3 regions of the Spongiibacter tropicus DSM 19543 genome follow, and region 1 is predicted to be linked to each of the others. Evidence: predicted binding sites of a transcription regulator. Region 1 holds the regulator's gene; each other region holds the start of a gene.
What was found. Region 1 encodes sigma-54, which starts transcription at its own class of promoters, with help from an activator protein. Its sites were predicted from a motif close to TGGCACANNNNTTGCNNT; they were not measured.

Region 1 (6,455 bases):
GCCGCCGTCGTCGGCGATCTGGAATTGTCCCGAATTATCCTTGAATCTGGGGCGGGCAACAATTGTCACCGTCGGGTTTTGCAGGAAATGTACTAAAACGCCTTACTCGCCTTCGCCGAAATAGTCATTAATCAGCTCAACGAGTGCCGACAGGGCTTGCTCTTCGTCATCACCCTCACAGCGAATTTGAATTTCGGTTCCTCTGCTGGCGGCCAGCATCATGACGGACATAATGCTCTTGCCATCGACCCATTTGTCGTTACTGCACACCGCGACATCGGCACTGAATGCGGCACTGGTCGACACAAATTTTGAGGCGGCTCGGGCGTGAAGACCGAGTTTATTAATGATGGTAATACGGGTTTCTTGCATGGGTTCGCTCCGCCGGGGCTCAGTGCTGGAGTTCGCGATGGCGAACCTGGAGATCAGGGCATTGTGCTCTGAGTGCTGCTGCAAGGCGCTCTACCATATACACGGAGCGGTGCTGGCCACCTGTGCAGCCAATGGCAACGGTGAAGTAGCTGCGGTTACCTTTTTCGATATGTGGCAGCCAGTGTTCCAGATAATTGAGAATGTCCCGGTACATGGTTTCGACCATCGGCTGCCCGTCGAGAAAGTTTCTGACACCTTCGTCGCGGCCACTCAGGGCGCGCAGAGACTCATCCCAGTGAGGATTGGGTAACATGCGCAGATCGTAGACCTGATCGGCATCTATTGGCAGGCCGCGTTTAAAGCCAAATGATTTCAACTGCAGCGACATACGATTGGCATCGACACCCAGCACCCTGTCGCGGATTGTGGCGCGCAGCTCATGTACTGTCATATCGCTGCTGTCGATGGTTAATGACGCTTCCATCACTACGGGTTCGAGCAGCGTGGTTTCCTGTCGTATTGCATCGCTGAGCGGTTGATTCGCTGTGGTCAACGGGTGGCGACGGCGAGTCTCGCTGAAGCGTTTTATCAACTTGTCGTCGCTGGCATCCAGAAAAATGATTCGCAACTGTGCGAGGTCCCGAACCTGCTCGCAAAGGGACTTGAAGCGCGAGAGTTCGTCAGGAGAGTTGCGGGCGTCGATACAAACGGCGACCTGTTGATGGACCTTGAGCTGGCTTTGCGAGAGCTCATGTACCAGCGCCGGTAACAGGGAAACTGGTAGATTGTCGATGGCGTAAAAGCCCTCGTCCTCCAGTTGATGAAGTGCCGTACTTTTCCCTGATCCCGAGCGGCCACTGATAATGATCAGTTTCATGGCGATCAGGGCGCGCGGGTTACAGCAGTAGTGTACAGGGCTTCATCGCTGCCCGCGTTGCGCAGCTGTTGACGAAAGCCGTCGTCGTTAAACACATTGGCTAGACTGGCCAGCACTTTGATGTGCTCGTCGTGGGCTTCCGCAGGAACAATGAGTGCGAACACCAGGTCGACGGGTTGATCGTCGATGGCCTCGAAATCGATGGGCTCGGCGAGCTTCAGCAGAATGCCGGTAATCGCCGTACACTGCTGGCTTCGGCAGTGGGGAATCGCAACCCCGTGACCGATACCCGTGCTACCCAGTCGCTCTCGGGCAAGGAGTTCGTTGAACAGATCGTCAGCGTTGAACTGGCTATTGTCGTCGGCGACAAATATCGAGATCTGTTCAAGAAGACGTTTTTTACTGCCTACGGACGTACCCCAGTGGGTACGTCCTTGGCTCAGTATCGCATTAAGGCTCATATTATTAGGTATCCGGAAAAACCGGCCCGGCGCTTACCGGCCCAGGTGTTTTTCCTTGTGTTTGATCAACTGGCGATCCAGCTTGTCGGTCAGGCTGTCGATCGCAGCATACATATCTTCCGATTCGCATGTGGCAAACAGGTCCGCGCCTGCCACATGCACTGTCGCTTCCGCTTTTTGTACCAGCTTCTCGACTGAGAGCGTAACGTCCGTATTGGTGATATTGTCGAAATGTCGTTGCAGTTTGGCAAGCTTGTTATTGACGTATTCACGCAGTGCCGGTGTAACTTCAACGTGGTGACCACTGACAGTTATCTGCATATCTTGCTCCTTTTACACTCAGATCGTCCTGCGCCTCCCGGCGTAGGGTCAGGGCTGCGCGATTTAACGCAGCCAGCTATACCAGTCGCTTCCGCTCATTAGAGGGGGGAATGACCAGTGATTCTCGGTACTTGGCGATGGTTCTCCGCGCGACCTTGATACCCTGTTCGGCCAACAGTTCGGTAATCTTGCTGTCGCTGAGTGGCTTTCGCGGATTTTCTGCGGCGATCAGCTTTTTGATCAGCGCGCGAATGGCGGTCGATGAGCACTCGCCGCCGGTATCGGTCGATACGTGGCTGGAGAAAAAGTATTTCAGCTCGTAAATGCCCCGCGGTGTATGCATGTACTTCTGGGTGGTGACCCGCGAGATCGTGGATTCGTGCATGCCCACGGCGTCGGCAATGTCATGCAACACCAACGGTTTCATCGCCTCGTCGCCGTATTCGAGAAAGCCTCGCTGATACTCGACGATTTTGCTGGCGACTTTCATCAGGGTTTCATTGCGGCTCTGCAGACTTTTGATAAACCAGCGCGCTTCCTGGAGGTTGTCGCGAATATAGTCTTTTTCGCTGCTGGTACTGCTTTTGGCCAGTGCCGCATAGTGCGAGTTGATTTGGATTTTCGGGGCAATATCCGGGTTGAGTTCCACCAGCCAGCGGCCGTCTTTTTTACTGACGAAGACATCCGGGACGACGTATTCGGTATCGCCGCTACTGATTGCATCGCCGGGCGTGGGGTTCAGGGACTGGATCAGCAGCAGTGTATCCCGAAGCTGATCTTCCTTGAGGCGACAGCGGCGCATAATCTGGTTGTAGTCGCGGTTGCCGAGCTGGTCCATATGCTGCTCTACAATCTGCATGGCCTCTTGCAGATAAAGCGTCTCGCGGGGCAACTGCCGCAACTGAATAAGCAGACACTCCTGTAAATCCCGGCCACCGACGCCAGGGGGGTCAAACTGCTGAATCAAGTGAAGGACGGCGTGGACTTCTTCGATTTCGACGTCTTCATTGTCGAAGGCATCCACCAACTCTTCAGGCGTGACGGTCAGGCGGCCTTTTTCGTCGATGGCGTCGATGATGGCATCGGCAATGAACTGATCGATTTCAGACAGGCGACTCAGGTTGAGCTGCCAGCGCAGGTGGTCTTGCAGGGAATCTGAGCTGCCGTGGCGGTAGTCATTGCTGTAATCGTCATCGCCGCTGGGAGCGCTGCTCGCCGGGCCGGAGCTTTGGTAAACGTCATCCCATTGGCTGTCTACCGGCAGGTCCTCGGGTATTTCGCTGCGCTCGGCCCATTCGCTGTCTGCGTCGCTGGCGGTGGGCTCGCTTTCGTTGCTGCTGCTGTCGTTTTTGGTATCGCTGCTTTTTGACTGACTGTTGCTGTCTTGCTCGGGGGTGTCGTTTTCTTCCTCCAGTTCCAGAAGCGGATTGGAGTCCAAAGCAGACTGGATTTCCTGTTGAAGGTCGAGGGTGGACAGTTGCAATAAACGAATCGCCTGTTGCAGCTGGGGGGTCATGGTCAGCTGCTGACCGACTTTAAGCTGGAGCGATTGTTTCATAGGCAGCGGTTTCTACTACACCAAATTCTGAAGACATTTGTGCCTGATTGGCGGCACTTTAAGGTCAGTGTAGTCCTGCCGGAGAGCGGCTGCAATAGGCGTATAAAGCAATTGCTGTGCCGATTTTTCCTATCACAACGTGAACTTATCGCCAAGATAAATATCCCTGACGACCTGGTTGTTGAGTACGGATTCGGCGTTGCCTTCGGCAACAATACGACCTTCGCCGACGATGTAGGCTTTTTCGCAGATATCGAGGGTTTCTCGTACATTGTGATCGGTGATTAACACGCCGATTCCGCGGGCCTGAAGGTGTCGAATAATGTGCTGTATGTCGTTAACCGAGATGGGGTCGACGCCGGCAAAGGGCTCGTCGAGCAAAATAAAACTCGGCTCTGTCGCCAGCGCGCGAGCGATTTCGACGCGTCGGCGCTCGCCGCCGGACAGCGCCATGCCGGGCGATTTACGGATGTGGGTAATGTGGAACTCCTGCAGCAGGGCGTCGAGCTTTTCTTTTCGCTGGCGACGGTTGAGGTCGCTGCGGGTTTCCAGAATCGCCATGATGTTGTCGGCGACGCTGAGTTTGCGAAAGATCGACGCTTCCTGGGGCAGGTAGCCAACACCGTGGCGGGCTCGGCCTTGAATTGACAGCGATGTCAGATCTTTGCCATCCAGCTCTATGCGGCCCCTGTCGGCGTTGACGATGCCGACAATCATGTAGAAACACGTGGTTTTGCCCGCGCCGTTGGGGCCCAGCAGGCCGACTATTTCGCCGCTGTTGATGCTCAGTGACACATCCTTGATCACCTCTCGCCCTTTATAGGCTTTGGCGAGATGGCTGGCTTTTAGTACGGGCATCAGGGCGTGCTCTCGGTGTCGGGTTCTGGCGCCGGTTCAGTCTCGGGGGGTTCCGTGCCGGGTTGTTGGGGCTGCAGTGTCATCTGCACGCGGCCATCGAGGCTTCGGCTGCCGCCATCGGCGACCACCAGTTGCTTGCGCCCGCTGTACACAATGCGGTCACCACTGATTTTTGAACCCTGATGGCGAATGGTGGCGTCTTTCTGCAGCAGAATTTCCTCATCGCTCAGGCTGTATTCGATCAGTCTGGCGCTCGCGGAGACTACCCCTTCTTCAGCCCGGGGCTGCTGTTCAAAATACGCCGGGCTGCCATGGGCGATGACTTTCTGCACCTTGCGGTCGTCCTCGACAATAATCAGCTTGTCTGCGCGGATTTTCAGGCTTCCCTGAGACATGTTCACGTTGCCGGTATAAATGCCCTGGTTGTTCTCGTAGGTGGCCTTGTCCGAGCTGAGGTTGATCGGCTGGCTGCGGTCGTTGGGTAATGCGCTGACCGTCAGTGGCATGGCCAGCAGGCACAGTAGCTGGAGTTTACTGCTGAGGTTCATAGTGTCCCTTTACCTGTGAAAGGAGCTCGACGCGTTCCTGTTTGAGGTCAGCGCGCATGCCCACCGAAGTCGTTGTGCCATTGGGCAGTTTAAGGTCGAGCGGCTGAGCTGTCGCGACGGTGCTGTGTTCCAGGTCAATAGTCAATTGTTGGGTACTGATCTCGGCTTCACGAATCAGGTCTTTTACCAGCACGTCGTGGCGCAACTCAAGGGATTGGCCATTTTGCGACAGCGTGCCGGATGCGGCGTTTGCAGTCCAGGGGCGTTGCTGGCCGATGTCGCCAACGTAAAAGGGTTGCTGAAGGCGAATATCGCCGCTGGATATCATTCGATCAGCGCTTTCCGCCTGCCAACGGTAGGCAATATTGCCGTCAGCGCTGTATTTCAGACCCTCTATCCCCTGCAGGTGGGAGTCCACATCCGGGATGGCGTCAAAATTATCGATCAGGCTCAGTTTGCCGCTTTCGCTGAACTGCGTCAGGTAAATCACGGTACCGGCGATGGCCGCCAGCACCGAAAGTACCGAGGCGATATTGATGCGAAAGCTACGCGAAGCCATGATTACAAGTATTGCTCCAGAGCGTCATTTAACTTGCCTTGAGCCATTAAAATCAGTTCGGCGATTTCTCTGACAGCCCCTGAGCCACCAGTCGCGCGGGTTTGCCAGTCAGCATGACGGGCGACGAAGTGGTGGCCATTGGCCACGGTGATGCCCAGGCCGGCGGCGCGGATGGCGGCGAGGTCGGGCAGGTCGTCGCCGACGTAGGCGATTTCCTCGTAGCGCAGGCCCAGATCGCTGCGCAGTTCTTCGAGGGCCGTGCCTTTATCTTCACGCCCCTGATAGATCAGCTCGATGCTCAGCTCGCGGGCACGTCGCAGCAGTAGCTCAGAGGTGCGGCCGGTGATGATCGCCGGGCGAATGCCAGCGTCGCGGAGCAGCTTGATGCCGAGGCCGTCGAGAATGCTGAACGCTTTCATTTCCTCGCCACTGTTGCCAAACAACAGGCTGCCGTCGGTCAGTACGCCGTCAACATCCATGGCCAGTAGGCGGATATTGCGAGCTTTTTCTATGACGCTTTGCATGGTTTTCCCTTTACGCGACGCCTGCCTTGAGCAGGTCGTGGGTGTGGATTACGCCAATGGGCTGCTGTTTGTCATCCAGCGCGACCAGCACCGTGATCTTATTGTCTTCCATAATGCGCAGCGCTTCGGCGGCCAGCATGCCGGGCTGAATACTGCGGCAGTTGCGGGTCATCACGTCGTCAATTTTTGCGTCGCGGATATCAATGCCGCGGTCAATGGCGCGGCGCAGATCGCCGTCGGTAAAGATGCCAGCAAGCGTGCCGTCGCTGTTCAGGACGGTTGTCATGCCCAGCGCTTTGCTGCTCATTTCCAGTAACGCTTCGCTCAGGGCGGCACCGCTATTCACTTTGGGAATTTCGTCGCCGGTATGCATAATG
Region 2 (6,455 bases), on a different contig from region 1:
CGCTGGCCGGGACGTTAGGGTCGTGCTTCATGGCGCAGGTATTGCCCGCCATGAGTGCAGGCGCCAGAAAGCGAAAGGCCAGCCACAGGGGCGCGTTCCAGGGCAGAATGCCCAACACTGTGCCCAGTGGCTGGTAGCAGACGTAGCTGTTTGAGGCATCAGAGGCCAGAGTCTCTGTGCTCAGGAACTGCTCGGCATTGTCGGCATAGAATTCCGCGCACCAGGCGGCTTTCTCAACTTCCGGCACGCCTTCTTTGATCGGCTTACCCATTTCGATTGCCATCAGTTCTGCGAGCCGATCCTTGTCGGCGCGCAGCTCGCGGGCAACGGCTTTCAGTACCTTTGCCCGGTCTTCGAAGGTACTGCTCTGCCAGCTATCAAAGGCGCGGTCGGCATCGCCGATACGCTCGTGCATCTGAGTGGGTGTCAGCGCCGGGTACTCGGCGATAATCTCGCCATTAAACGGGTTTCTCGCTATCAGCATCTGCGCCTCCTAGGACTTCTGTTCGGCTTTTTCAGGAGTGTTGTCCTGGTTCTTCTTGCGGCCTTTTACCTCATCCAGTTTGATCGGCATGGCAGCATCTTGCGGCGGCTTTACGGTCATTTCTCGAGGGGTGGTGAAGAACGAACGGCAGCCGTCTTCAGTAATATAGATCGTGTCGGAAATGCCTACAGTTTTATCGCCTTCCACGCCCCACATCCAGGGAATGATGTGAAAGGTCATCCCCTCTTTGAGTACGGTGGACTCCCCCTGCTTGAGGCTGACGATATAGCCTTCATCCCAGCTCGGCGGGAAGGCGATACCAATGGAGTAACCCGAGCGGGTAATCAGCCGAGCACCGCAGTGGTTGTCGGAGATGATGTTGCGGATCATATTGTCGGCGTCAGAGACGGTCATGCCCGGCTGGAACAGCTCGTGGACCTGATCCAGCGCATAGATCATTCGCTCCTGCGCATGAAGCAAGGCATCGGTCTGCGGGCCCGTGAGCACGGTGCGCATCATCGCGGTGTGGTAGCGGCGATAGCAGCCGCCGACTTCCAGAAATACATGGTCGCCCGGTTGTACGGTGCGGCCCTCCCAGGTGGCGTGGCCGATCATGCTGCGCGGGCCTGAGGTGACGTAGGGCATCACTGCTGGGGGTTCGCCGCCCGCACGAAACATGGCGGCGCTGACGGCCGCGCCGATTTCGTTTTCTGTCACGCCAGCCTGTACCGCCTCGATACCGGCCTTCATGCCTTCTTCGGTGGCGATGGCGGCGCGGTGCATCAGCTCGATTTCCGCCGGCGATTTGCACACACGGCCTTCTTCCACAATGCCGAAACAGTCCAGCAGCTTTGCATCGGTCAATGTGGTGTGAATGCGGTCCTGCTGGTAGGCGGGGAAAAAGTAGCTGTTGCGCTCATAGCCGATGCGCTTGTCGGCCAGACCGAACTCCCGCAGCGCGTCGACCAGCATTTGAATGGCGTCGCCGGTGTCGGGGTAGGGTCGGGTACGCTCGATCCAGGTGCGAGCATGGATATTGGATTCCTCCATGGCCCGGGTAATCATGAATGGCTCGTCATCTATCGGTACCACCAGTGCCTGAAAAAAAGAGTAGCCGGTGGTCTGGTAGTCGGTGAGGTACATGATGTTTTCCGGGTCGGAAATCACCACCGCATCAAGCCGCCGCTCCTGCATTCGCTGACGCAGGCCGTTGATGCGCTGTTGGTACTCCTCATTGGCAAAGGTCATGTCATCGCGTTGTTTCATGCGGCCTCCAGAATACGGTTACTGACGCTTGCAAGCGTGTCCAGACCCTGTTGCAGGTCGGCGTCGGGAATGGTCAGCGGCGGAATCAGTTTCACGACCCGACCGCCGCTGCCACAGGCAGAGACCAGCAGCCCTTCTTTGAAGCACTCGCCGACAATGGCTTTAGCGAGTTCGCCGTCGCCGACGTCCAGGCCGAGAATCATGCCTTTGCCGCGCAGCTCCACACCTTGGTGTCGCTCTGCGATCACTTGCATGGCGCTGTGCATGGTCTCGCCTTTTGCGCGGACTTCGCTCATGAAGTCGTCGCCGTCGAAATAGCGCAGCGCTTCGCGTCCGGCGACAAAGGACAGCCCCTGTCCTCTGAACGTGCCGGTATGTTCGCCGGGCGACCAGTGTTGGTCGTGTTCCGGTTTCACCAGATTCATGGCGATGGGCGTACCCACGCCGCCCAGGCCCTTGGCAAGGCAGACGATATCGGGGTTTAAACCGAGGCCGTCAAAGCTGAAGTAGTGACCGGTGCGCCCGCAGCCCACCTGAATGTCATCGACAATAAACAGGGCGCCCAGCTCGTGGGCCAGGGTTTGCAGGGCTTCCAGCCAGGCCTGGCTGGCGACATTGACGCCGCCCTCGGCCTGAATGGTTTCCACCAGAAAAGCCGCCGGCGGCGCCAGCCCCGCACTGCCATCCTTGTATAGCGCCCGCAGTTGCGCCAACGCTTCAACACCGCCTCCCAGTGTGTGGTCGCGGCTGTCGGCGTCGCAGTCGAAGGGGTAGTGACTGACATTGTCCAGCGAGACGCCTGCGGCTGAGCGGAAGTAACTGTTGGCAGTGCAGGCCAATGCGCCGAGCGTCATGCCGTGAAAGCCCTTGCTGAACGCCACCACTTCACTGCGCCCGGTGACACGGCGAGCCAGTTTCAACGCCGCTTCAACCGCATTGGTCCCGGTCGGCCCCATGAATTGCATTTTGTGGGGCATATGTCGGGGTTCGAGAATGGTGCGGGTGAAGTCCTCCATAAAGGCGCGCTTGGCGGTGGTGTGCATATCCAGGCTGTGGGTGACGCCGTCGCGCTGCAGGTAGTCGATCATCGCCTGCTTCATATGCGGATTGTTGTGCCCGAAATTCAGCACCCCTGCGCCGGCGAAAAAATCGATGTACTCGCGACCCTGGTCGTCCGTCTGGCGCGCATTGCTGGCCGTATCGAACACTACCGGGTACGTCCGGCAGTAGGCGCGGATCTCGGATTCACGTTGCTCAAAAATGCTCATGCTTCCTCCTGATTTTTAGAATCGGCGGCAGCCATGCTACCGCCGTGCTCGCCCCGAGGGGCTTAGCCGAGTCGGTCGTCCGCCGCACCCGCGAGGGCAGCATAGAGGCGGACAACTTTGGGAATTAGCTGGTCGTTGAAGTCGTAATAGGCACTGTGACAGGGGGCGTCGTGGCCATTCCCGTCATCGGCGCCGATAAGGGCGAAAGCGCCGGGAATTTCACGCAAGTAATAGCTGAAGTCTTCCGAGGCCATAATCGGCACCGGCAGGCTGTGGTTGATGGCGTCGCTGCCGTAGAGTTGTCGCCAGCAATGGCGGACGCGACTCGCGGCATCGGCATGGTTGATGGTGGCCTGATAGCGGGGGTGGCATTCCACCTCACACTGCAGACCGTAAGCAGTGGCTGTCTGTTGGGCGATCTCCTCTATGAGCTGATTCAGTTGTTGTCGGGTGTTTTCGTCGGGAACGCGGATGCTGCCACCCAGCTTGGCCTCGCCGGGGATAACGGTAGCGGCGCTGGGGGCTTCAATACTGGTGATGCTGAGCACGGCGCTGGCCTGTGGTGCCAGCCGGCGGCTTACTACCTGTTGCAGGGCCAGGGTAATGGCGCTGGCGCCCAGTACCGGGTCGCGACAGAGTTCGGGCTGACTGGCGTGGCCGCCCTGTCCGATAACGCGGATGCTGAAGGTGCCGTTGCCGCACATCACAATGCCGTCGGGGCAGATCAGTTCACCAAAGGCAAGGGCGGGCCAATTGTGCCAGCCGAAGATTTCATCGACATTTTCCAATGCACCGTCGTGGATCATTTCCCGGGCACCGTGCCCCCCTTCCTCGGCGGGCTGGAAAATCAGTGTTACCGGGCCGGGCAGTTCGGCTTCGTGAGCCTTTAACCAGCTGGCGGTCGCAATGAGCGTAGCGGTATGGCCGTCATGCCCACAGGCGTGCATGCAGCCAGAGGTGTGCGAGGCCCAGTCAAGTTCGGTTTGCTCAACAATGGGGAGGGCATCGATATCGCCTCGCAGGGCGATATGACGGCCGGAGCTGCCGGCATTCAAACAGGCCACAGTGCCGGTTTTGGCGCAGACCCGCCAGGGGATGTCGAGAGCGGTGAGCTGCTGGCGGATACGTTCGGCGGTACCCTGCTCCTGCCAGCCCAGTTCGGGGTGTTGGTGCAGTTCTCGGCGCAGTGATATGGCGTTGCGCACAATGTCTTGCCAAACCGTAGACATGGTCCTCCTGCCGTTGCTGTGAGGAATACGCGGCTAGCGTTTCCGCGCTGCTACTCCAGCCTAGTGGCTCGCGGCGCAATGCGCCAGTGTCGATCCACTCTGCCCGAGCTGGGCTCTTTAGCCTGAGCAAGTTTAGTCTCAGCAAGTTCCGAGCCAGACTGCTCCGGCTATCCTTGTTTGAAAATGAATCTTAATTGCGATTCGCAGGCTGATTTCGTATTCTTGCGCTTTTCAAGCGTGTGGCCGGGAGCCTAAAAAAGTGACAGTACAGAAGGCAGGGAGTTCATCAGATGCGATGTGGCCGCGCTGGCTGCTTGCCGGGCCGCTATGCTTTCTCTGTGCCTTTGTGATGATGGCGGGCGCGTCGATCTGGTTGCCCGAAGGGCCCGCGCGTATCGACAATGTGGCGATCCCGCTGGTGCTGTTTCCTGCGGTTTGGGGTGTGTTGTTTTTCTACAGCTGCCTGGGGCGTCTGGGACGGACCTATCTTGTCGTGGGCGCGTTAACGGTGGCACATCTGGTACTGATTGTCTGGCAGCTGATGCTCAGAGGTGCCGCGTGATTCGATTGTCGCAGGCGCGCAGCAAAACCCTGTTGGCCATCCACGGATGGTCAGCCGTTGCGCTCGGTTTGCTGTTGTACGCGGTGATTGTTACCGGCACGCTGGCGGTGTTCGAAGATGCGATTGGCGTGTGGGCGGATCCCATGCCAGTGGCGCCCGTTGAGGAGATTCCCAACGGCACCGGCGCCCTGATGGCCGACATTGCTGCGCGAATTGACCCCGCCTATCTCGATGAGGTTTTCCTGTTCTCCGGGACCGGCGAACACCTGCGGGCGCTGTTTCACTACCATGGTGACGACGGTACAGAACCGGCAATGCTGTTTTTGATTGATCCGGCACAGCAGCGGGTGGTTCGCGAGGTTGAGGGTTTGTCGCCGGATGTCTTTCGGCAGTTGGGTGTGGGGGCGCTTCGGGATTTTCTGGTCGACCTGCACGTGAATTTGCTGCTGCCGGGGCGCTGGGGGTTACTGGCGACGGGCGTATTGGGGTTTGCCATGCTGGTCGCGGCGGTCAGTGGCCTGCTGATCCACCGCCACCTGCTCAAAGAGCTGTTCACACTGCGTCGCAAAGGGGGATTGCTCACTGCGCGCGACCGCCATGCGCTGGCGGGCAGCTGGAATTTGCCGTTTGCCTTTCTGCTGTCATTCACTGGTGCGTTCTTCAGCTTTGGCGGGGCCATCGGGCTGCCCGCAATCGCCTACGTCGCGTTTGGTGGCGATGTGGAAACCGTCAGTGAGGAGTTGCTGGCGCCGATTATGGCTGAGGATGATCGTCCATCGCCGCTCGCGAATATCGACGCGATGATACAGGATGCCGCGCGACGAACCGGGGCTGAGCCCAGCAGTTTGCAGATTCATCACTGGGGGCGAGCAGATGCGAGCCTGCTTGTCGGCCTGAATAATGGAGACGGTGAACTGCTGCCATCCGCGGTCGCGTATGCCGGCGCTTCCGGCGAGTTTCTGGGTTTGCGCCCGGCGCTGGGGAATGCCCCCTCGCTCGGTGGCGATCTGGTCAGCCTGATGTCACCGCTGCATTTCGGAAATTTTGCGGGTATCGCCTCGAAAATACTGTGGTTCGCCATGGGGTTTGCCAGTGCCTACGTAGCCCTCACCGGGCTCATGTTGTGGACTCGGCGTCGACAGGCCGAGCCGGGCTGGCATTGGCTGGAAAAGCTGACGGTGATCGTCGGCTATGGCTTGCCGCTGGCACTGCTGATCAATGCGGCCGTGTATGTGACCCGTCGGCCGGTTCCCAGTGCCGCATTTTACGACCTGCTGAGCGTCTTTCTGGCGGCAATGGCTCTTACCGCGTTTTACGGCTTTGCGCAGCGTGATGCGGCGCGCAGCCGCAGGGGTATTCTGCGAGCGATGGCGCTGGTAATGCTGGCATTGCCGGCGGCGCGATACTGGGGCGGTGGTTTGGGATGGCAGGCCGCGATCTCTGGCGGCTTGCCAGCCGTGTTGACGATCGACGGTTTACTGCTGGTCAGCGGGGCCTGGCTGCTGTGGACACAGCGCCGTGCGCCAGCGCCTGCCATGCTTGAGACAGAGTCAGAACCCGAGGCGCTGAAGTCATGAGTACCGAGCTCCTGGCGGGATTGGCCATTGCATTCAGCGCGCTGCCTCTGTTGTTGCTGGCAATACGCG
Region 3 (6,455 bases), on a different contig from region 1:
CGGTGCGCACCAAATTAGAACACACCAGCCCAACATTGGTGCACAATTTAGGTGCGCGCGCACACTTATCTCGCAAACCGACGGTTTCTCACCGCTTTTGCATAAAATTTCGGCACAAAAATATGGCACACATATTGCTGCCACGAGTACGAACATGAACTGTAGAGATTTCCTCTGCTCGAAAATGCAGCTTTACAGCAGTTCACAGCCGCTGTCGCTATGCGGCACAATGCAATGAACTTATAATCGCAAAGCTTCGGCCCCTTGCCGAATCGACTAAGAAGACTCTGTTGGAGGATGTCAGTAATGTCAGAGAAGACTCTGAAGTTAATCGCCGATAATGACGTGAAGTGGGCCGACCTGCGCTTCACCGACACTAAAGGTAAAGAGCAACACGTCACTATGCCTGTAGGCGAAATCGACGCCGGCTTCTTTGAAGACGGAAAAATGTTCGATGGTTCATCTATTGCGGGCTGGAAAGGCATTAACGAGTCAGACATGATTCTCATGCCAGACGACGAAGCTTCCGTTCTGGACCCGTTCACCGACGAGCCTACCATCATCGTCCGCTGCGGCATCGTTGAGCCTTCAACCATGCAGGGTTACAACCGCGATCCTCGCTCCATTGCTCAGCGCGCTGAAGATTACATGCGCTCTGCCGGCATCGCCGACAGCGCCCTGTTTGGCCCCGAGCCCGAATTCTTCGTGTTTGACGACGTGAAGTGGAAAGTGGCTATGGAAGGCGCAAGCTACGCCATCTCTTCTGACGAAGCGGCCTGGGTTTCCGGCAACAGCTTCGAAGAAGGCAACACGGGTCACCGTCCCGGCGTTAAAGGCGGCTACTTCCCCGTACCGCCGGTCGACAGCCTGCACGACCTGCGTGCCGCCATGTGTAACGCCATGACCGACATGGGTCTGGAAGTTGAAGTACACCACCACGAAGTCGGCACCGCCGGTCAGTGTGAAATCGGTGTCGGCCCGAACTCTGCCGTTAAGAAAGCTGACGAAGTACAGGTACTGAAGTACTGTGTACACAACGTGGCCCACGCCTACGGCAAAACTGCCACCTTCATGCCCAAGCCTGTTGTCGGCGACAACGGTAGCGGCATGCACGTACACATGTCTCTGAGCAAAGACGGCCAGAACCTGTTCACCGGCGACACTTACGGCGGCCTGTCTGAAACTGCGCTGTACTACATCGGCGGCGTTATCAAGCACGCTCGCGCTATCAACGCCTTCACCAATGCTTCTACTAACTCGTATAAGCGTCTGGTTCCCGGCTTCGAAGCGCCCGTTATGCTGGCCTACTCTGCCCGTAACCGCTCTGCCTCTATCCGTATTCCGTTCATCAGCAACCCGAAAGCGCGCCGTATCGAAGTTCGCTTCCCGGATCCCTCTGCGAACCCCTACCTGGCTTTCGCAGCCCTGCTGATGGCTGGCCTGGACGGCATCCAGAACAAGATCCACCCCGGCGATGCTGCTGACAAAGATCTGTACGATCTGCCTGCAGAAGAAGCCGCGGAAATCCCAACTGTTGCCTCTAGCCTGGAGCAAGCGCTGCAAGCTCTGGATGCAGACCGCGCCTTCCTGACCGCTGGCGGCGTCTTCGACGACGACATGATCGACGCTTACATCGAGCTGAAATCACAAGAGATCGAGCGCCTGAACATGACCACTCACCCTGTTGAGTTCGACATGTACTACAGCGTATAAGGCTTGGGCCTGATCGCAGAAAGCCCGCTTCGGCGGGCTTTTTTTATGCCTGCGGCAAAGACTTGCCAGCGGCGCTTTGGCATCGCACACTGAACGGAAATACCGGGACAGATGACCATGCGCCACGCTCCTACGCTGCTATTTTTATTCCTGTCACTGCTGGCTACAGCAGTTTATGGTGAGATCTACCGCAGCACTGACGACCAGGGACAAGCGGTATTCAGCGACGCGCCAAAGCCGGGCTCTACCCCTGTGGAGCTAGCCCCCACTAACACCACTCCTGCGGTGTCACCCAGCACCCAGCCACACTCATTCCCAAAAGTACTCGGCCCCGCACCTAACACACTGAACATTCAGCAGCCCGGCAATGGCCAGGTTCTGCCCAATGGCCGCACTCCCACGCCTGTCGCCGTGCGCCTTGCCCAGCCGCTCAAAGACGGGCAGCGCATCCGCATTCGCGTTGACGGCAAGGTGTTGAGTGAGGGCGCAACCACCTCCACCAGCATCCCCTTCCTACACCGCGGCGAGCACCAAATCAGCGCAGAATTAGTGGATCACAATGGCCGTATCGTCAGTCGCGACCAGGTCACGGTCATCAGTCGCTGGCCGAATAATTAACCTCGGCGAAAAAACACCAAATAAACGCGCTTCCCTTCACGCGCCAAGCACTATCTTGGTGCATACTGTTTTTCTACAACACTCATCGCGACCCAATTACGGGCGGCGAATAATCGCCCGACCCAGCGCAGGGCAAGGCCTTCCGCAGCCTGCCATGCCATGTGCTGGATTGTGACCCCGATTTAGGGCGCTGGCCTGGATATTGCTTTCTTATGCCCCATAACGAAGACAGCCGCGACGCTATGCCCCCAAACAATCTGCACCACCACATACTCGACAACCTGAAGACAGCAATCTTGCTGGTCGAGCCCAATCTGACCGTCAGCTATATCAATCCGGCGGCGGAGTCTCTGCTTGCGGTGTCTGATCAGCGTATCCACGGAGAAGCCATCACCACGCTGTTTCACGAGGAAGAAGACACCGTCGTGAAACTGTTGGATGCCATCAATAACCGCGAGGCCTACACCAAGCGCGAGACCGTACTCACATTGCGCTCCGGCGAGGAAATCACGGTCGATTACGCGGTAACGCCGATTGTTGATACCCGCCGCACATCACTGATCATCGAACTGCAGCCGTTGGATCGGCTGCTGCGCATCAGCCGGGAAGAAGGTCTGCTGACCTCACAGCAAAGCAGTAAGGCTCTGCTGCGCGGCATCGCCCACGAGATCAAAAACCCACTCGGCGGTCTCCGCGGTGCGGCGCAGCTACTGGCCAGAGAACTGGATGACCCGCGCCTGCACGACTACACCAACATCATCATTGAAGAGGCCGACCGCCTGCGCAATCTGGTGGACAATATGCTCGGCCCCAACAAGGTACCCGATCAAAAGCCCACCAACATCCACGAGGTACTGGAGCGCGTGCGGCAGTTGATTGAGGTCGAAAGCAGCGGCAATGTGCGCATTATTCGCGATTACGACCCCAGCATCCCCGACATCACCGGTGACCGGGAACAGCTTATCCAGGCCGTGCTCAATATCATGCGCAATGCCCTGCAGGCGCTGAACCAGTCACCACCGGAACACGAAACGCCCAGCATTACCCTGCGCACGCGTACGCTGCGACAGTTCACCATCGGATCGCACCGCCACCGCCTCGTCTGCCGTGTGGACATTATCGACAATGGGCCGGGCATCCCTCCCGATATCGCGCAATCCATCTTCCTGCCTATGATCAGTGGCCGCGCCGACGGCTCAGGACTCGGGCTTTCCATCTCCCAGTCCATCCTCAACCACCACCAAGGCCTTATAGAGTGCCGCAGCGAACCCGGTCGAACGGAGTTCTCGCTGTTTATTCCCGTGGAGCATGAGCAATGACACAGAACAGCACCGTATGGGTTGCCGACGATGACAAGTCCATCCGCTGGGTATTGGAGAAAGCCCTTACCCAGGCGGGTATCGACACTCGTAGTTTCGAGACCGGCGATGCACTGCTCGCCCACCTGGAAACCGGCGCCCCCGATGCGGTGATCAGCGATATCCGCATGCCCGGCATGGACGGCTTGAAGCTGCTGTCACGTATTGGCGACATTCACCCCGGCCTGCCAGTCATTATCACTACCGCTCACTCCGACCTCGATAGCGCGGTCGCCTCCTATCAGGGCGGCGCGTTTGAGTATCTGCCCAAACCCTTCGACGTGGATGAAGTCGTCGCCACCACCCAGCGCGCCCTGCAGCACGCCGAGAAAAACAAAGCGACCCTGCCGGAAGAACAACCGCTGGAAAGCACCGAAATTATTGGTGAAGCCCCGGCCATGCAGGAAGTGTTTCGCGCCATCGGTCGGCTCTCGCAGTCCAACATCACGGTGTTGATTAACGGTGAATCCGGTACTGGCAAAGAACTCGTCGCACAGGCCCTGCACCGCCACAGCCCCCGCGCGAACAAACCTTTTATTGCGCTGAACATGGCCGCCATTCCCAAAGACCTGATGGAATCGGAACTGTTCGGCCACGAGAAAGGCGCCTTTACCGGCGCCACCGCTCAACGTCGTGGACGCTTTGAACAGGCCAACGGCGGCACACTGTTTCTGGACGAGATCGGCGATATGCCCGCCGAAACCCAGACCCGCCTGTTGCGGGTGCTGGCCGACAGTGAGTTCTACCGCGTTGGCGGTCACACACCGGTGAAAGTGGATGTGCGCATCATCGCCGCCACCCACCAGAACCTTGAAAAACTGGTGCAGAACAACAGCTTTCGGGAAGACCTTTTTCACCGCCTCAACGTGATTCGCATTCACCTGCCGAAACTGGCAGAACGTCGCGAAGACATTCCCAAACTGATGCAGCACTTTTTCACCAAGGCGGGCAGCGAATTGAACGTTGAACCCAAACGCCTGCTGCCAGATACCGAGGAATACCTCAGCCAACTGGACTGGCCGGGCAACGTCCGCCAACTGGAAAATACCTGCCGCTGGCTGACGGTGATGGCCTCGGGCCGGGAAGTCCATATCGACGACCTCCCGCCCGAGCTGCTGCAGCGCAGTGAAAGCGGAGAGACCGGCACCCCGGCCTCAAACTGGCAGGAGAATCTGCGTCGCTGGGCCGATCAGGAATTACTGCTGGGCCGCGACAAGCTGCTGGATCGCGCGGTGCCCGAGTTTGAGAAAGTGATGATTGAGGTCGCGCTGAAACACACTCACGGCCGCCGCCGCGATGCAGCCAACCTGCTGGGCTGGGGCCGCAACACCCTCACCCGCAAAATCAAAGAGCTGAATATGGGTGGCGACGAAGACGACGAATAAGTCGTCTACAACGCGCCCTCAAACCCCTGCTGCCGCCAGGCCTCGTAGCTGACCAGTGCCACGGTGTTGGATAAATTGAGGCTGCGTGCGTCTGCCATCATCGGCACTCTCAGGCAGTGATCCGGACCCAGCGACTCGCGGATATCGGCGGGCAAACCTGCCGTTTCCGAACCAAATAACAACACGTCTCCGGGCTGGTAGCTCACATCGGCATAGCTGCGTTTGCCCTTGGTGGTCAGCGCAAAAATTCGTCGTCCGGCAACGGACTGCAGAAACGCCGCGTAATCCGCGTGACGCGTCACTCTCGCCAAGTCGCGATAGTCCAGCCCTGCACGGCGCAGCTTCTTCTCTTCCAGATCAAAACCCAGCGGCTCAATCAGGTGCAGATGGCAGCCATTATTTGCCACCAGCCGAATAATATTGCCGGTATTGGGAGCGATCTTCGGCTCGTGAAGAGCAATGTGAAACACGAGGGGAATGGCCGGGGCTCACACCCCGGCAGTCATCGACTAGTGAGTCGTGGCACTGTCGCCAGCTTCGGCCGCTTTCTGCTCGGCCTGTTGCTTGGCTTGGCGATAGAGCGCTTCAAAGTTGACGGGCTGCAGTGCCAGCGCCGGGAAGCCACCTTTTACAGCCAGGGCATCAACCGCTTCGCGTACATAAGGGAACAGCATATTCGGGCAGGCGATGCCCAGCAGTTGCGTCAATGCCTCACCTTCAATGCCTTCGGCAATGAACAGACCGGCTTGCTGGACTTCCACCAGAAACGCCGTTTCGTCTTCTTCCAGCTTGGCGGTCACTGTTACTGTCAACGTCACTTCATACACGTTATCTGCAGCAGGCTGACTGCGAGTATTCAGGTCGACGTGCATTTTCGGCTTCCAGACCTTGGAAAAAACGGCTGGGCTGGACGGCGACTCAAAAGATGAATCTTTTACGTACAGACGCTGCAAAGCAAATTTGGGGGCGGTTTGTTGGGCTTGGGCGTTGTCTTGTTCAGCCATTGTCGAGTCTCAACTCCTGAAAAGGTTTATCGTTTTATTAGCCGTCGGCCAGCATGGCGTCCAGCTTGCCTGCGCGCTCCAGCGCAAACAGTTCATCACAGCCACCGACATGGGTGTCGCCCACCCATATCTGCGGCACAGTTCGCTGCCCGGTGCGCTGCAGCAAATCCTGGCGCAGGTCACTGCGGCCATCGACGGGAATATCCTTGAACGCCACTTGCTTGTGCGTCAGCAACTGTTTGGCACGCACGCAGTAGGGGCAGAAGCGGGTGGTATAAATGGTTACATCACGCATCGCGGCATCCGACTCAGCTTTTTACCAAAGGCATTTGCATTGCCTGCCATTCGCCGACACCACCTTTAAGGCGGTAAACCTG

Region 2: the regulator sigma-54 is predicted to act here: its motif matches at 4,386-4,403, upstream of doeB2 (N(2)-acetyl-L-2,4-diaminobutanoate deacetylase DoeB2).
Region 3: the regulator sigma-54 is predicted to act here: its motif matches at 2,523-2,540, upstream of glnL (nitrogen regulation protein NR(II)).

Annotation. Positions count from the first base shown of each region.
Region 1 covers NZ_ATUS01000002.1:238,168-244,622, reverse strand. Annotated here, with positions in the region: gene G411_RS0112795 (HPr family phosphocarrier protein) at 103-372, opposite strand; gene rapZ (RNase adapter RapZ) at 392-1,249, opposite strand; gene ptsN (PTS IIA-like nitrogen regulatory protein PtsN) at 1,255-1,710, opposite strand; gene hpf (ribosome hibernation-promoting factor, HPF/YfiA family) at 1,744-2,031, opposite strand; gene G411_RS0112775 (RNA polymerase factor sigma-54) at 2,108-3,589, opposite strand; gene lptB (LPS export ABC transporter ATP-binding protein) at 3,722-4,447, opposite strand; gene lptA (lipopolysaccharide transport periplasmic protein LptA) at 4,447-4,995, opposite strand; gene lptC (LPS export ABC transporter periplasmic protein LptC) at 4,979-5,554, opposite strand; gene G411_RS0112755 (KdsC family phosphatase) at 5,557-6,078, opposite strand; gene G411_RS0112750 (KpsF/GutQ family sugar-phosphate isomerase) at 6,089-6,455, opposite strand, start outside.
Region 2 covers NZ_ATUS01000006.1:171,321-177,775, forward strand. Annotated here, with positions in the region: gene G411_RS0118435 (NAD-dependent succinate-semialdehyde dehydrogenase) at 1-484, opposite strand, end outside; gene doeA (ectoine hydrolase) at 494-1,750, opposite strand; gene G411_RS0118445 (aspartate aminotransferase family protein) at 1,747-3,018, opposite strand; gene doeB2 (N(2)-acetyl-L-2,4-diaminobutanoate deacetylase DoeB2) at 3,081-4,247, opposite strand; gene G411_RS22235 (hypothetical protein) at 4,507-4,809, shown strand; gene G411_RS21165 (PepSY-associated TM helix domain-containing protein) at 4,806-6,386, shown strand; gene G411_RS21170 (hypothetical protein) at 6,383-6,455, shown strand, end outside.
Region 3 covers NZ_ATUS01000001.1:2,413,731-2,420,185, reverse strand. Annotated here, with positions in the region: gene glnA (glutamate--ammonia ligase) at 307-1,713, shown strand; gene G411_RS0111390 (DUF4124 domain-containing protein) at 1,831-2,331, shown strand; gene glnL (nitrogen regulation protein NR(II)) at 2,574-3,650, shown strand; gene ntrC (nitrogen regulation protein NR(I)) at 3,647-5,074, shown strand; gene G411_RS0111375 (tRNA (cytidine(34)-2'-O)-methyltransferase) at 5,080-5,544, opposite strand; gene secB (protein-export chaperone SecB) at 5,584-6,078, opposite strand; gene grxC (glutaredoxin 3) at 6,116-6,373, opposite strand; gene G411_RS0111360 (rhodanese-like domain-containing protein) at 6,387-6,455, opposite strand, start outside.